DNA from 2 places in the Thalassotalea montiporae genome. Region 1 is predicted to be linked to the other one. Evidence: riboswitches for the same ligand, from Rfam matches in the RefSeq annotation. Region 1 holds a riboswitch; the other holds the start of a gene.
The links. A riboswitch is a leader RNA that binds a small molecule or an ion and turns the genes downstream of it on or off. The one in region 1 is predicted to bind lysine.
Positions count from the first base shown of each region.

Region 2: linked by a shared signal. The riboswitch ahead of lysC (lysine-sensitive aspartokinase 3) and the one ahead of dapA (4-hydroxy-tetrahydrodipicolinate synthase) in region 1 are both predicted to bind lysine.

Region 1 covers NZ_JBQRUO010000001.1:265,259-274,023, reverse strand. The annotation lists gene ACSLUR_RS01215 (PLP-dependent decarboxylase) at 1-276, opposite strand, end outside; gene ACSLUR_RS01210 (2,3,4,5-tetrahydropyridine-2,6-dicarboxylate N-succinyltransferase) at 300-1,052, opposite strand; partial or broken gene dapA (4-hydroxy-tetrahydrodipicolinate synthase) at 1,237-2,136, opposite strand; lysine riboswitch at 2,216-2,388, opposite strand; gene ACSLUR_RS01200 (methyltransferase) at 2,680-3,798, shown strand; gene ACSLUR_RS01195 (HAMP domain-containing sensor histidine kinase) at 4,080-5,714, shown strand; gene arcA (two-component system response regulator ArcA) at 5,888-6,592, shown strand; gene ACSLUR_RS01185 (Hpt domain-containing protein) at 6,664-7,011, opposite strand; gene folE2 (GTP cyclohydrolase FolE2) at 7,282-8,208, shown strand; gene gltB (glutamate synthase large subunit) at 8,696-8,765, shown strand, end outside.
Region 2 covers NZ_JBQRUO010000012.1:18,580-27,344, forward strand. The annotation lists gene ACSLUR_RS18780 (NAD(P)-dependent oxidoreductase) at 1-815, opposite strand, end outside; gene ACSLUR_RS18785 (glutathione peroxidase) at 1,101-1,583, shown strand; gene ACSLUR_RS18790 (MarR family winged helix-turn-helix transcriptional regulator) at 1,603-2,043, shown strand; gene lysC (lysine-sensitive aspartokinase 3) at 2,127-3,476, opposite strand; lysine riboswitch at 3,668-3,854, opposite strand; tRNA gene ACSLUR_RS18800 (tRNA-Met) at 4,398-4,474, shown strand; tRNA gene ACSLUR_RS18805 (tRNA-Met) at 4,637-4,713, shown strand; tRNA gene ACSLUR_RS18810 (tRNA-Met) at 4,777-4,853, shown strand; gene ACSLUR_RS18815 (ElyC/SanA/YdcF family protein) at 5,158-5,871, shown strand; gene ACSLUR_RS18820 (insulinase family protein) at 6,121-8,765, shown strand, end outside.

The DNA of each region.
Region 1 (8,765 bases):
CTCGGCGTCGACTCCTTGCAATAATACTTGCGTTAGCTCGCCTTTACTGGCGACATCAAACTGAATACCGCTTTTCGCCACCGCTTGAATAACGCTTGATAATGGATTGGCTTTGACCGCGTACCAAAGCTTGACCACATCTTGCTGCTGTAGCTCATTTAAGTGCTGTTTGAGCGCGCCAATATCATAAACAAAATAGCCATTTTCATGACTACTGCCTTGATGAGCGCGCAGTGTTTGCGATAAATCGTCAGAGAGTAGGCTTGATGTCGTCATCCTAATTTCCTTAATAACGCTGACTAGCGCAATGCATCTTCAAGCTCAAGTGAAGCATCACTTTGCTCATCGCGATACTTAACAATCAAGGCACACGCCATGTTTAGGCCTTGAGATTGTGCCCATTCACCGCCGACCGGACGCGTACCCGGAATCACCACCGCGCGCTCTGGAATTGGCTCACCTTTTTCCAAACGGCGATTATTGACTAAATCAAACACAGGAATAGAAGCAGACAGTGAAACACCTGGCGCTAACACCGCGCCTTTTTTAATCACTACACCTTCTACGACAACCACACCAGCCCCTAAAAAGGCGCCATCTTCAACAATCACAGGGCTAGCACCCACAGGTTCAAGCACACCACCGATTTGCACTGCGGCCGACAAATGCACGTTTTCACCAATTTGCGCACACGAGCCCACTAATGCATGGCTATCAACCATCGTGCCTTTGCCAACATAAGCACCAACATTAATATAAGCAGGTGGCATAACAATTACCCCCGGAGCAACATAGGCGCCAGCGCGCACCGATGAGCCACCTGGTACTAAGCGTACCGCATCATCGCGGGTGAACTGACGTGCCGGTAAATTGTGTTTATCAACAAAGCCCTCATAAATACCACCAAATTCGGTGTTTTCGCCCGCTTTAAACGCCGCCAATATTGCTTGTTTGGCTTCAACATTAGCGTGCCAGTTACCTTGCTCGTCTTGGGTTGCCGCGCGTACTTCACCGCGCTCCATTTGTTGTAAAACTTCTTGCCAATTAGTCATTTTTCTACCTTTAATTCTGAATTCTGTTTGGGGTTAATCGTTAGTTTGCTGATCGCGCCTTTAGTAGCGATACTTGGTGCTAAAACTAAGCACTTTGCTTGGCTAGCGGCTCATTTTGCTCTAATGAAATTTCACGCGTCTGTTGAGTAACTTGTATAGGCTGAGTTACTTGCGTCTGCTCGCGATACCAAGCATCAATAGCATCGTTAGCCTCAATCAAGGGCTGTTTATCTAACAATTCGAAATGGGTAAGTGGGGGTTGCAAGGCGGCGGAGTCTAACTCGCCATTCTCATGCATTAGCACTTTCACTGGGATTGGGTTTGCCACGGTAAATAGCGCATCAACGGCTTGCTGCCAAAGCGCGTTATCAAGTTCGGTATGCGCTAAACACTGTTGAACATAGAGCTTTGTCGCTGATGGCCAAACATTACTAGCAACCGACACTAAGCCAGCAGCACCAAGTTTGGCCAGCGCTGGCATCATGGCATCTTCACCACTAAACAGCGCAAGCTTAGGACACGCTTGACGGTAGCGATTAAATTGCGCGATATCTCCACTGGCTTCTTTTAGCGCCCAACAATTTGGATGGTTTTGCAGTTTCGCGAGCGTTTCAACCGATAAAGTAACCGCACTTCGCGACGGTACGTTATAGAGCATACAAGGCTTGTTGGCAGCATTAAGCAAAGCGGTAAACCATTGCTCTTGGCCAACAGGCCCAGGCTTAGCGTACAAGGGCGCACCAAGTAAATAGGCGTCGATATTTAGCTGATTGCAGCGCTCAATCCATTCTAGCTGTTGCATTAATTGAAAGCCGCCAACACCGACCATGATCGGCACATCAAGGCCAAGTTCAGCCACGTATTTGACGATACCAAACTGTTGCTCAGCATTGAGCGCCAATGCTTCGCCTGTGCTACCAAGTAGCAATAAACCATTGCCGACGGCTGCTTGTTCGCGAGCAATTCGCGATAAACAGGCAAAGTCGATAGCGCCACTTTCGGCAAAAGGGGTAACCAACGCAGTCCACAACGGGAATTTGGGTAAGGTTGCGTTAGCTAATGAATTAGAAGTTTCAGGATTCATGTCTCTCGAACTCACTTCGTTCGGAGAACTTATCGGCATTTGTTCCCTGCCCACGGCAAAAAGCGCAGACAGTTCAACAAAGGCCAGAAGCTCTCCACCTAATGGGTGACAGTTGTCAGGATTCAGCCTGAGCAACCGACCAATACATCAATCAAAAATGTATTCGTCTCGGCGTTAATCCCCCTCATTAATGGTCACTGGAGTTTGATCTCCTGACATTAACTACCTGGTTAACGCTCCTCTTCTGGCCCTTTTCATCACGATGGTATGAGCTTGACGAGCCACACCACCGCGCAGGAATAAGGACGGGCTCATTACATCGAATATTTGCTCTAATGTCAACACACCGCTATACCTTGCTTTATCAATCACGTAAAATGCGGCCTCGCGCGATTTTAGTGAAGTTTGTAGTCCGCGAATTTTGGCAATTTGTGTCGGCAAAAAGCAGTTTCACAATAGACTTAAGCTGGCTATCATCAACCTAGGTAAGCAACGTATTAACGCTGACGATTAGCGTCTAACGCGAGGCAAGTTGGACATCACATGGCATTATCGAATTTATCTCAAGTACTGGTTCGCAATATCGGCGAGTTAGCATGCACGCGGGCAGTGTTAGTTAACTTCCCCGTCGACGGGCTATATCAAGAATGGCTTGATGAATATCCTGAGTGCCAATTGCATTATTTCACTAATAACAAGCTAGCTGCGGATCAATTGGCGCAAATAACGGCTGCCCAACCAAGTTCAAAGTTGAGCTACAGCTTTGGTACGCACTTAACCGCTGAGCAGAGCCAAGAAACTAAACAAAACAAAGAAGCTAAGCAAAACAAAGAAGATATCGCATATGACTTAGCGGTGATTGCCTTCCCGAAAAGCAAAGCTGAGCTTGCCTACTCGCTGGCCATGCTTGCCCCTCATTTAGCTGAAGATGCACGTGTGTTGTTTGTCGGTGAAAACAAAGGCGGCATCAAATCAGCAGCAAAATTAAGCCAAGGCTATATTAGCCATTGCCATAAGCTGGACTCTGCTCGCCATTGCAGTTTATTCGCTGGCCAGTTTATTCGTGGTGACTACAGTTTTAACCTTGCTGATTGGTTCCACTACTACCCGCTTTCGGTTGCCGGTATAGAACTTAACATTGCCGCTCTGCCGGGCGTATTTAGCCAAAAACAACTCGATAAGGGCACTCAAGTTTTGCTAGAAAACTTACCTACCGAGCAACTGCCGAAAAAAAGCTATCAAGGCAAACTGCTTGATTTTGGTTGTGGTGCCGGTGTGATCAGCGCCTTCTTAGCCAAGCAATACCCTGAAACCGAAATTACCGCCCTCGATATTAGTGCGTTGGCAGTTGCCTCCACGCAAGAGACGTTAAAAGTAAATAACTTAACAGGTGAAGTATTTGCTTCAGATGGTCTAATCGAAGTTAACGGTTCATTTTCGCATATCGTCACTAACCCGCCGTTTCATCAAGGGTTGAAAACGCATTATGCGGCGACTGAAACGTTTTTACGTGAGTGTCCGAAACGATTGGTTAGAGGTGGTAACTTAACTGTGGTGGCAAATAGCTTTTTAAAATACCAGCCTATTTTGGCTGAAGGTTTTAAACAATTACAAACCATCGTTAATCAACGTGGCTTTGCTGTCTACTTCGCTTCAATGTAGTTATTACTGGCAAGCGTGAAATAAAAAAACAGTGCGTCAGTCGTTAACTAAATTGGTATAAATTAGCCTTAATAAAGAATAAAACATTGACGAGTGCTGACCTTTTGATATTCACTGAAAAAGCATCGTAGATATAAACCCATGCTACTTTGCGCCTAAGACACATGCTCAAGTTAAAAATTGAGCACTAAAAACGACGAATAAGCACTAAGATAGGTAGTTAAAATCTAGTAATGAACCAAACTATGCACTCCAACCAATCTATGCATTCGAACCAAACTATGCATTCCAACCAAGTTGTGCAAACCAAGTCAATTCGTCGTAAGTTGAATCTGTTAATGCTGGCTTTTGTAACCGGCTCATTTTTTCTCGCACACTTGGTTGTCTCCTATTTTGTCTTTGATCACCTTGGCGCTGAGCTAAAACAAGATATTAAAGAGCGCGCAGCTATTATTAGTGGTCGCTCAATCTCATTTATTGAAACTGACAACTATAGTGAATATCAAGAGGTATTGAAGCGACTTTCAAACCTACCTCGGTTTAACTATGTGCACATTTATCGCTTTGAAAATCAAGAGCTGAGCTTTTTTGCCAGCTACAATAAGCAAGGCTTCCCTGCTATCCCAGAGAAGACTGCGAGTATCGAAAAATATCAAGTGCCTATCATTACCGATAGCATTATTGAATATATCAACCCAATCAAAGTCGATAACAAGCTAATTGGTTATGCCTACTTGCAGCTTGATACAAATAGCTATCACGAACTGCAAACAACGACTTGGTTCACCTTATCTATTGGCTATATTTTAGTGCTGATTATCGGTGCTCTTATCACCAACAGTATGTATAGTTCGGTGATTACGCCGATTAATCGATTACTTACGGCGATACGCAATGTATCGCAGAAAAAAGATTTCAGTGTTCGTGTTAGCGGCATGGAAAACCAAGAGTTTGAATTACTTGCCGATGACTTGAATGTCATGCTCAATCGCATTGAGCGACATATAGAAAAACAAGCAAATGCAGAGCAACAGATTTTAAAACTTAACCACGAGTTGGAAGACAAAGTTAGCCAACGCACTGACGCACTAAAAGATTCAAACCAAGAATTATTATCTACCCTAGAAAAGCTGCACCAATTCCAAGGACAACTGGTTGAAAGTGAAAAAATGGCCTCGCTAGGTGATATGGTGGCTGGTGTTGCTCATGAGGTAAATACCCCAATAGGTTTAGGCGTTACCGCATCGAGTTTGCTATCTGATCGCTTAAATGAAGTTCATACCGCCTTTAACGATAAAACCTTAAAAGCGAGTCAACTGCGCCGTTTTCTGACAGAAAGTGAAGAGAATCTGGCAATTGTCATACGAAACTTACATCGTGCTGCAGACTTAATTTCTAGCTTCAAACAAGTGGCAGTAAACCAAAGCAATGAAGCAGATAGCGCATTTATCGTTAAGCAATTGATTGACGAGGTGATCTTGTCATTGGGGCCACAACTCAAACAGAAAAGTGTAAATTTTCAAATCGAGTGCAGTGAAAACTTAGCGGTTATTAGTAAGCCTGGACCGATTAATCAAATATTGATCAACCTTATTGTGAACTCCATTATTCATGGTTTTGCAGATAGTGATGGTGGCATAGTCACAATCAATGTGATGTATTTAAGTGGCCAACTGCACATTAATTACCAAGACGATGGCAAAGGCGTTGAACCATCGATCAAAACCAAGATCTTCGATCCTTTCATCACAACTAGACGCGGAGAAGGTGGCAGTGGTTTAGGCTTACACTTAGTCTATAACCTTGTCACCCAAGCGCTTGGCGGCCATATTCAATTCGATATTGAACCAACGCAAGGCGTACAGTTTGAGATTGCTTTCCCTGCACAATTAAGCGAAATGCCGAAATTTAACTAATTGATTACTTTCTGTAACCATGTGACGGATGAAGTCACCTATATTGTTTGCTAAAATGTTAAAGACTAAAGTAAAAAGTACGAACAATAGCCTTTAATTTTAGCTGTTAAGTTACTATATAAGGCTAACTAAACAATACTAAGCATAGATACCAGTTAGTAAACGGACAAAAAATGCAAAAAGCCCATATCCTTATCGTTGAAGACGAAGACGTCACACGCTTTAACCTCCGAAACCTATTCGAAGCAGAAGGCTATCAAGTCTCTGAAGCTGTAGATGGCGATTCGATGGACGCTCAGCTAAGAGAACAAAAAGTACACTTAGTTATCATGGATATTAATTTGCCTGGTAAGAACGGCTTGTTGCTAGCTAGAGAGTTGACTAACAATCGCGATATGGGGCTCATTTTCCTAACTGGTCGTGATAGTGATATTGATAAAATTTTGGGTCTAGAAATTGGCGCAGACGATTACTTGACTAAGCCGTTTAACCCAAGAGAGTTAACCATTCGTGCACGTAATATCCTCAGCCGTATTACTCATGTAAAACCTGACACTGACGGTGCAATTATCAACTTTAACGGATGGTCACTTGACGGTAACTCACGCAAGATGACAACACCCGTTGGCGATATTATTCCAATTCCTCGTGGTGAATATCGTGCGCTTAAATTGTTGATTGAAAATGCTGGGCAAATTGTTTCTCGCCAGCAATTAATCAAAGAAATGACGGGTCGTGACTTACGCTCAAATGACCGTACGGTTGACGTTACCATTCGTCGTTTGCGTAAACACTTTGAATCTATTCCAGAAACGCCAGAGCTAATCAATACCATCCATGGTGAAGGCTACCGTTTCGTTGGTAGCATCGACGCCTAGCTAAAGTTTAGATTGGCTTTAGCTAAGCTTATTCGGGGCTTAGGTTTGGATTTAGGCTGTAAAAAAGCTTCTTACAAGCTTTCAAGCCACTGTTTAAAATCAGCAATAGCTGCGTTATTATCAATTTTTAAGCGAGCAAGGTGCTCGCTTTTTTGTGGCCAAGTTTCTGTCGATTTTTCAATAGCCACTAAGAACTGATGAACACTCAGTAAGCCGACACTTGCCGCTGCACCTTTCATTTTGTGACAACGTTCTTGCCAGTTAGATTGACTTTGCTCGCTGATCGCAGCTTCAATCTCACCAATGTAAACACCAGATTGCTTCTGATAAAGCGCAAGCATCTGCGCTACCACCGTGCCCCCTAAATTGTCTAAATATCCTTGAATTAGCGATTTATCAATAGTTGCAGGCTGGTTCATAGTGCTTTTTGTTCCTCTTATTTCGTATCACCACACAGCCTAATCGCAAGCGTATTTAATGTAAATCTAAATTCATTAAATGCTACACCTTTACTCATGAGAATGCCGCTACAGATATTGATTTTAGCCGGATTTTCGTTCAGAATAGCCGCCCATTTTATTAGCGAAAACAGCCCTCAAATCAATACTTTTTATGTGGTTTTTGGTTCTAGGCTGGTTACGCTGACTAAGTAGCTTATTAAGTTTTACTACTAAGATTGCGGAGAACTAATGCCAACATCAATGCCAGACATCGCCAATCACACCACAGCCCAAACCGAAGGGACGTTAGATTGGGTTGGAATGAGCAATATTGAAATGCCTTTAATGGTGGCTTCTAAAGACCAGCCAGAGCGAATGGTGTCAGCTCACATTGATGCGTTTGTGAATTTGAAAGAGGCACAGGCAAAAGGTATTCACATGTCGCGCCTATATTTATTGCTCGACGAATTATCCAATAATAATACCTTGAATTACCAAAGCTTTGCGGCCTTGCTCGATGGCTTTATTAGCTCTCATCAAGAACTAAGCGACCAAGCAAAAGTCGCCATTCACTTTGATTATCATCTACGCCGTAAATCACTAATCAGTGGTAAGCAAGGTTGGAAAGCCTACCCGGTTGTATTAACAGGCCAGTTAAACAAAGGGCAATTGTCAGTTGAACTAGCAATCGACGTTAGGTACTCGTCCACTTGTCCTTGCTCTGCTGCGTTAGCTCGCCAGCTTATACAGCAAGCTTTCTTAAATAAGTTTGATGAACAAGACAGTATCGACAAGCAAACAATACATGAATGGCTCGGCACAACCGAAGGCGTTGTCGCCACACCACACAGCCAGCGCTCTATTGCCAAAGTAAAAGTTAAACTGAACTCATCGGTCACAGAGTTTCCAATCAGTGATCTAGTTGATGCGATTGAAGACACATTACAAACACCTGTACAAGCCGCAGTTAAACGAGAAGACGAGCAAGAGTTTGCCCGCTTAAATGGTCAGAACCTGATGTTCTGTGAAGATGCGGCGCGCAAACTGCAGCATACGATGAACCAAACTACGCAGTATGATGACTTCTGGGTTAAAGTAAATCACCTTGAATCCCTACACGCACACAACGCAGTTAGTATCACAACGAAGGGCGTTGAAGGCGGCTATCAAGCATAAAGCTAAATAAAGCCACTAGCTGGCCAAAAATAGTTTCTATGAAAAGCCTGCTGATGCAGGCTTTTTTGTTTCTTAGCATCGACAAATTTCAATATAATTATTCGTTATAAATATGAATAAAATTAATTTTCATCACCTCATCAAGCTAGCGCCCCTAACTTAACTGGCAATGCGCCTTTAGTGTAATAAAATTACAGAATATGTAAGCGCTCACCTGTATACGCCCCATCTTTGACCATTTATTCAACTTTTGTGCAACCATTGTTTTAAAATGGCGCAACAAGCGATAAATAAGCCATAAAAATACCGATTATTATGAAAATTAATTACGAGCAAATACTCTATAAATGTTGACGGAATGTATATTTGTCGTTAGTGTCTATGGTTCGCTCATAATGCATTCAGGTATATTTATTCACAATTATTACCTAATTATTCGTGCCTGAAGCCTCGTATCTGCGAATTGTAAAATGCTTGGAGAACAATAATGCAGCTATATGATCCCAACACACAAAAGGATAATTGTGGTTTCGGTTTAATTGCTCATCAAAAAGGTG
Region 2 (8,765 bases), on a different contig from region 1:
CCTTGTTGAATTTCTTGATAAAAACCATCGACCATTTCGGTCATTGGCAATTGTGTGCCATTTTTCTTTGCTTCGGCAAAAGCGATGGATAAATCTTTACGCATCCAATCAACCGCAAAGCCAAAATCGTACTCGCCTTCAAACATCGTTTTGTAGCGATTTTCCATTTGCCATGAGCCTGCTGCTCCTTTTGAAATCGTCTCAACCAGCAAGTCTGGATCTAAGCCGGCATTTTCAGCAAAAGTGAAAGCTTCAGCAAGCCCCTGCACAACACCCGCGATACAAATTTGATTAACCATTTTCGCCAGTTGACCACTGCCTACTTCACCCATTAATTGCGTGAACAGCGAGTATGCAGCCATAACAGGCTTCGCTGTTTGATAAGTTGCCTGATCGCCCCCTAACATCACAGTCAACACACCATTGTCTGCGCCAGCTTGACCACCTGAGACAGGTGCATCTAAAAAGCCTACATTTTGTGTTTTTGCATGCTGCGCTAATTCTCGCGCTAGCTCTGCGGATGCGGTTGTATGATCAACTAGAATTGAGCCCGCCGACATACCAGCTAACGCACCATCATCACCTAAACAAACTGAGCGAACATCATCATCGTTTCCAACGCACGTAAACACAATGTCACAGCCAGTTGCCGCTTGTTTAGGCGTTTTAAAGCATGATCCACCAAATTCCTCAACCCACTGCTCAGCTTTTGAATGAGTACGGTTGTATACATTTACTTGATGGCCTGCTTTTGCTAAGTGACCAGCCATCGGATACCCCATAACCCCTAAGCCAATAAATGCTACATTTGCCATGCTCTCTCCTAATTAAAAATGATCAAACTAATATCAAACGCTAACAATCAATTATCGATAACTACGTTTGCTATGTCAGTGTTATATCAACCAGTATATTACTGAAAATTAAGCCGTATTAGTATCAATCTATTCAATCAATACGCATGACCTCGTAGCTTGTAACTCACCAAAAATAAATTTTTCTTTTTAACCATTATAAAGTGAACTTTATTATCTATATTGCGTACAACTTAATTATGCGCAATATTAATAACAAGTTACTACTTTTAAAAAGGAAATAATATGTCGTCTTCTGTATATGACTACAACGCCCAAGATTATCGTGGTGAAAACGTATCGCTTAAAGAATATGAAGGTAAGGTTCTACTTATTGTAAACACTGCAAGTGCTTGTGGATTCACGCCACAGTATGAAGGTTTGCAAGATCTTTACGAAAAATATAAAGATGAGGGTTTAGAAATTCTGGCATTCCCTTGTAATCAATTTAAAGAGCAAGAAAAAGGCAGTAACGAAGAAATAAAATCATTCTGCGATTTACACTTTAATATTCAGTTTCCTTTGTTTGCCAAAATTGATGTCAATGGCGACAACGCTCACCCACTTTACAAGCATTTAAAGCAAGCAGCTCCGGGCATTCTCGGTAGCCAAGGTATCAAGTGGAATTTCACGAAATTTTTAGTTGGTCGCGATGGCAAAGTTATTCAACGTTATTCAACAATGACTAAACCTAAAGCCATAGAACCAGCGATAAAGGCCCTGCTTTAGTCTGCAGACGAAAAAAGTAATGAGTGACAACTTAAAACTAGAAAAACAGCTTTGCTTTCGGCTGTACAGCTTAAACAAAACCATTACTAAGCTATACAGCCCTTTGCTAAAAGCATTGGGGCTTACCTATCCGCAGTATTTAGTGATGTTGGTAATGTGGCAAGCCAAGCAAAGTGTGCCTATTAAAACCCTTTGTCAACAACTAGATCTAGACACGGGAACTTTGTCGCCACTGTTAAAACGAATGGAACAAGCCAACCTGCTAGCTAGAACGCGAAGTGAACAAGATGAGCGCTCTGTGCGCATTAGCCTTACCAAAGAGGGGAAGCAGCTAAAACAACAAGCCGCGCAAATACCAGAAACTATGTTTTCACTAACTGGCTTGTCGATAGAAGAAGTAGTGAATTTGCAGCAAACGCTCGACAAGGTGTTAAACAATACAAAAGCACAGCTAGGTTAATATTTGCAATAAATGCGTAAAACACCTAGCGCACTTTTGTATGTTTCATTTGCCAATAACAATCAAAAGCTAAACCAGTAAAGCTAAGCAGCAAAAAGTGTATCGTGAAGTTGTTCAACAACCGTATTTGCATCTTGCTCTGGTACTAAAAAGCATAAGTTGTTTGAACTTGCACCGTGACAAATCATACGAATATTAAAGTCGTTAATTTTGTCAAACACACTGCTACCTAGTCCTTTAGTTGCATGAAGGTTATTACCAATTACCGCAACAAGTGACAAGCCGTGCTCAACAGACACTTCACAAAGTTGCTCAAGTTCTGCCAATACCGAATTGTTAATCAGAGACTGTGTGCTGCCCGTTGGATTATCGAATGTCAACGCAACACTAATCTCACTGGTTGTAATCAAATCAACACTGAGCTCATGCTTGGCTAAAATTGCAAACACCTTGGCCAAGAAACCACTGGCATGTAACATCGCTGGGCTTTTCACCGTTACTAAGGTTTGCTCTCGGCGCAATGCAATAGAGCGATATGTAGGTGATGAAGAAACGCTTTGCTGAATAAAAGTACCACCTTGTTCTGGCTCTTTGCTCGAACCGACAAATACCGGAATATTTTGTCGCATGGCAGGAATAAGCGTTGCTGGGTGCAAAATTTTTGCACCGAATGTAGCCATTTCAGCCGCTTCGCCAAAACTGATTTCAGGAATAGCGCGAGCTTGATCAGTAATGCGCGGATCCGTTGTAAAAATCCCGACCACGTCAGTCCAAATGCTGAGATTAGTGGCATCGAGCGCTTCTGCAATTAATGCAGCACTGTAATCAGAGCCGCCACGGCCAAGCGTCGTGGTATGCCCCAACCCATCTTGGCCAATAAAGCCTTGCGTAACAATCACACAGTCTTTTGTGAGTGGCGCTAAATGCTCAATGGAGTTTGTTTTAAGTGCTTCGACATCTACCACAGCTTGTCCATACAAACTGTTGGTTTTCATGACTTGGCGAATATCAAAACATTTGGCGTTAACACCAAGCTCATTAAGCACTTGAGTAAATAACGCTGAACTAAGCTGCTCGCCAAAAGACAAAATCTCATCAGCATTTTTCACATTATGCTGCTGCGCCTGAGTTTCAGCTATTTCACCAAGCTGCGAGAGCTTTTCATCAACAAAGTCACCAAGGTTATGGTCGCCCGTAAAAGCTTCAATAATATTGAATTGAATTTCACGAATGCTCGCGATAATTTCATTGCGCTCTGTCGCAGGTACACTCTCCTGCCCTAGACGCACTAGATGATTGGTAATACCAGCGCTCGCCGAGACCACAACAACACGATTGGCGAGATCATTTTTGATAATCGTTGCACAGCGCTCCATCGCTTGATGGTTAGCAACACTAGTACCACCAAATTTTGCAACCGTAAAATTAGACATAAATCCCCCAATCACTAGCCCAGTCGCTAGATTCAATTGTACTTTCAAGGGTGCTTGGCAAACACGCCGCAAGTTGATTGTGGATTTTGGTGATAATGTTCATTAAAGGGTCTCCCTATATAGCAAAAAACTACTTACAACAAAGGAAGAGCACGGCTGAGGATATTCTGAAGCCCAAAAGCAAGACATTTTCAGCCAGAAGCTCTCCACCTATTTAACGATTACCTCGTTACTGGTGACAGCCTTAGGGATTCAACCCTAATGACCGAATTTAGTTTGTCACTCAAACTAAATCCTCGGCGATAGTCCCCCTCATTAACGCATAACGGGCAGTGACCCTAACGTTAGTTACCTGGCTATCGCTCCTCTTCTGGTGTTAGCGAGTATTTATCTTGTAAACATTTAAAGTAAAAACTCAATAACGCCCTCATTAAACATTAATTATTCGTTGTGATCAATAGGCATTTAGATGTCTAAACAATTGTTTGTAATATCTGATGCTAATTGCGTTGTAGATTTTCTATCTCGTATTTCATTAAAGAGAAGTGAGAGAAGGAAAATACTGTGATAGGTTGAATTAAAAGATGTGCTTAGATAAATCATTTAAGCAAATCGTTGAACGTAACTGCCAAAGGCAACTATTCGCAGGAAGTAACTATAGTGTGAGCTGCTATAGCCTCGATACTTGCCCAGAAAAATGAACAGGTTGTGATAGCAAACACGACAAATACGTATATTTACGCACCTTTTTGCTCACTATTAGAGCGAGCAGTAAAATCCTTCAAAAAAGCAGTTGCAAATCACATTAACTATCCTTAACATACGCCTCGCTTTCACAGAGATGCAATAAATCTCTGATAATGAACACTTCATTAGAAAGTGAAGTCGTTGGTAACTGACTCAAACTGTTACAATACTTGGCGCGGGATGGAGCAGCCTGGTAGCTCGTCGGGCTCATAACCCGAAGGTCGTCGGTTCAAATCCGGCTCCCGCAACCAATTTCTTTAGATGTTAGAAGCAAAACAAACATTAATTGTTGTACGGAAGACGACTCAATCGTCGGTTAGCTCTTTTAAAATCAAGGGCTCACGCAAGCAATTCTTCTTTATAGATTCAGAAGTAAAACAATCTTGGCTCGTTTACTCAGTAAACCATTCGAACGCGGGATGGAGCAGCCTGGTAGCTCGTCGGGCTCATAACCCGAAGGTCGTCGGTTCAAATCCGGCTCCCGCAACCAATTCTTCGTTATAGATTCAGAAGTAAAACAATCTTGGCTCGTTTACTCAGTAAACCATTCGGACGCGGGATGGAGCAGCCTGGTAGCTCGTCGGGCTCATAACCCGAAGGTCGTCGGTTCAAATCCGGCTCCCGCAACCAACTTCTCTTATCATGAAAACCAAGAACTCACTCTAGTAACTTCCTCATCTTTAAACCTAAATTACGCCTGCATTTCGATACGCTATAAAATGCCCCATTAGTTTACGCTCATATAGTCACTCTAATTAAAAAAAGCACTTCGCGCATACATTGTTTTTCAATTGCCCTTTCACAATTTAGTACTTTAATTTCCTTTTAACTTCAAAAACATCTGCTGATATAGTTAGCCTTTAAAAATACGCTATGGCCTCCTAATTTTCCAATGGACTTTTTTCTCTTTAAAAAAATTATTGCAGTGGTTGTTATGCCACTCAATATATCTCTTCTGTTACTGATAATCGCCGCTTTGTTTTTTAAGCTAAAACCTAAACTGAGCAGAACCTCTTTAATCGCGGGGACGCTAATTCTTGGTATCTCCTCGATTTCCCCAGTTGCAGATAAAACAATAGCGCCTTTTGAGCAAACGTATGAAAGCTTTGGCCGCTCTATTAAGCCAATTAGTTACATTGTTGTGCTAGGTTGTGGGCATGCGACAAATCATGCGCTACCTGCGACGTCACAACTAAAAGCCTGCTCTTTAAGGCGTTTGGTCGAAGGAATTCGAGTATTAAAGCTGCACCCTGAGGCGAAGTTAATTGTTTCTGGCTATGGACTTTACGACGAACAAACAAACGCCGAAACAGTGCGAAAAGCCGCTATCGCGTTAGGCGTACCAAACGCCAAAATTATCGTTGAACCTTACCCAAAAGATACTCGTGAAGAAGCACAATTAATTGCGCCGCGAGTAAAAGGAAAAACAACAGTTTTAGTTACCGACGCTTACCATTTACCCAGAGCAATGAAGTATTTTGAATTAGAAGGAGTTAAGCCATTACCAGCGCCTGCTGGTTACTACGCTATCAACCCAGATCAGGACTTTGTTTGGCCTCATTTAGTACCGAGTGCCAAAAACCTTCAAACCTCAAGCATTGTTTGGTATGAAACCATGGGGCGTATTTGGCAGTGGCTTGCTTACTAGCAAGTTATAACCCCTAACTTTCTACTAACTCAGCTAAACAATCATAATAGTAACGCAGGCTATATCGCAGTTTTGTCCCTAGATATATCCTGTGTTCTCCCTAGCATTTGATTTATCACCACTAAAAGCTCGTTTACTTTGTTTATCATTTCACACTATTATCAATATGTTATAGCAATTTGATTAAGCATAACTGCTAAATATATACAAAATAAAAACAACAATATTAGATAAAGGAATATCGCCCTAATGTGTCGCTTTGACTTTAGAAAAAAGTCCTTAAATGCCTATGTGTTGATGTTTATCAGCGCATTCACTACGTTTTTTTCAACCGCCATTTTCGCAAATCATGTATTACCTAGCCCTGAAGCATTTGATAATAACTTGTCAAACTATGTTGAGCTGGATAATGGGCTCAGAGTATTACTACTTTCAGATCCACAAGCTAAAAGTTCTGCGGCATCTATCACCATTAATGTCGGAGGGCGACATTCACCAAAGTCTTTTCAGGGACTAGCTCATTTACTAGAGCATACTGTTTTTCTGGGAAGCAAATCATACTCTGGCACGAAAGATTTTGATGGGTTTGTAAAAAAGCACAATGGGTGGAGTAACGGCACCACTCGCCCTCTGACCACACGCTATCATTTCCAGCTAAACAACAGCCCAAGCTCAGACGCCTTAATTGAGGGCCTTACTCGCTTGCACGACATGTTAATCAATCCATTGATGCGAGAAGATGACATTAAACTCGCAATTGAAGAAGTAGACGAGGAATTTCAAAGCCGTAAATCAAACGACTTTGCGGGCATTGTTTCAGTTTTTAAAGCAAACATGTCTCCAAATAACTCCGCGCGCTATATGGACGTTGGCAATAAAATATCGCTTCAAGGGACGACAACTGACATTAAACATGTATCGAGCGCCTTAAAAGCGTTTCACCAAAACTACTATAAGCTCGAAAATATGACGTTGGCAGTTTACAGTAAACAAGATTTAAACACGCTTGAGGGTATCGTAAAACAAGTGTTCAAAAGCCCTAAAACGCTAGGCCAAACCATAAACCAAAACCCAATCACAAAAATAAGCAATCGACAGTTTTCAACGCATCGTATGCCATACAGCCGACTTTACGAAAAAGATGATCTTGGCAAGCGTATCGATGTATTGTCGTCTACCGACCGTCCAGCATTGGACTTGCGATTTGAAGTACCTGCAAACGAAAAACAAGCGATAGCTTATATTCGTTATTTGCTTGACTACAATAATTCAGGCTCACTTGCTCACTATTTAAATCAGAAAGGGCTCGCTCATAACGCTTTTGCCGCCGTGCATGGCGACAAGCTTAACACTGTGATAAACATATATGTTGACCTAACGAATGATGGTTATCACCAGATAAATACGGTAATTGAAGCCATCTTTGCTTATTTCAATCACCTCAAAACCAACCAACACCCTGATTATTTACAACGGGAGCTTATAACCACCCAAGCCAGTGATTACAAGCGTCCAATTGAAATGGAACCTGGCGATTGGTTGAGTGAGCTTTCCAACCAAATGCATGTGGCAAATTCTAGCGATATATTCGCGTCAATGTATATCGCTAAGCCGGTGACTCAAAGCACTATTGATAAGCTGCTAAGCCACTTTTCGGTAAATAACTTTCAAGCGTATGTTTCCAGTAGTCAACAGCTAACGAGCAAGACTCAACAAACACCACATTACTTAAAGCCTTACACTGAGCAACGTATCTCACCAACGTTGCTCACTCAATGGCAATTCGCTAAGAATGATAGCTTCTCGCTACCTAAACAAAACCCTTACCTCAAGCCCAGAAAAAGGCAAACACCTGAAGTAAGCTCATCGATTACCGCGCAAGATAAATTAGCCGCGCAGATAGTAACAAATCCAGCATTTGCCATTGAAGATTCATTGCTGATAAGGCTAAGCAACTTTACACTCAATAATGAGTTTGATAACGACACAAAAAACGAGAGCATGGCTTACCCAAATAGCTATGTATTATTTTTGCTGATGGCCGAGCAGCTAACCCGCAACTTAGGAGATAATCATATTTATGCTGAGTTAGCAGGCTACCATTTTAATGAAAAGGTCACCAACCAATCGCTTGGACTTGTGCTCAGCGGCAAGCAATCACACATAGTAGACTACGCATTTGATCTTATTTCACCTTTTCATCGGCAAAAGCTTAGCGCGGCAGAATTTGATGCGCTGAAAAAAAGCGCTTATCGCAATTACGAGAATATTTTACAAGAGAATGAATTCAGGCAGGTTATTAAAGCTGCCACCAACCAAGGTAATAGCTTGCCAAGTATAAATGCAACGCTTGAACAAATTAACGCTGTAACTCTTGCTGACTACCAAACGTTTGTTGCGCAAATTCTACCATCACTGACCATTTATACAGACTCGATCGCAAATAGCCATAAGTTTTCAACTCGCTTTGTCACGCACCTCGACTCTGAACCAGTTGCAGCAAATACAAGTAACGTAAGTACAAGTAAAGTTAATGTAATCAACACAAATGCATCTGAGATGGGTAGTCTCGCTAAGCAATTTAAGATTTTAAATGTCACATCGGAGAAGCAAGCTGCGTTAGCATTTACCATTGTTTTCAACCCCAACTTACCATTTTTGCACAGTCAAGATAGTGTCAAAGCGAATGCGCTACTTCATATGTTTAAGCAGATGACGACAAGAGAATACAGAGATGAGATTCGCGTTAAGCAGCAACTTGCTTATCATGCGGGAAGCCTTTTACTGAACACTCAAAAACCAGCGTTTAGTTTTGTCGCAGAGTCTTCAAAAGTAAATGCAACAGAGCTTGCCAAAATAACAAAGGTGTTTTTTATCGACACCGTTTCGCAACT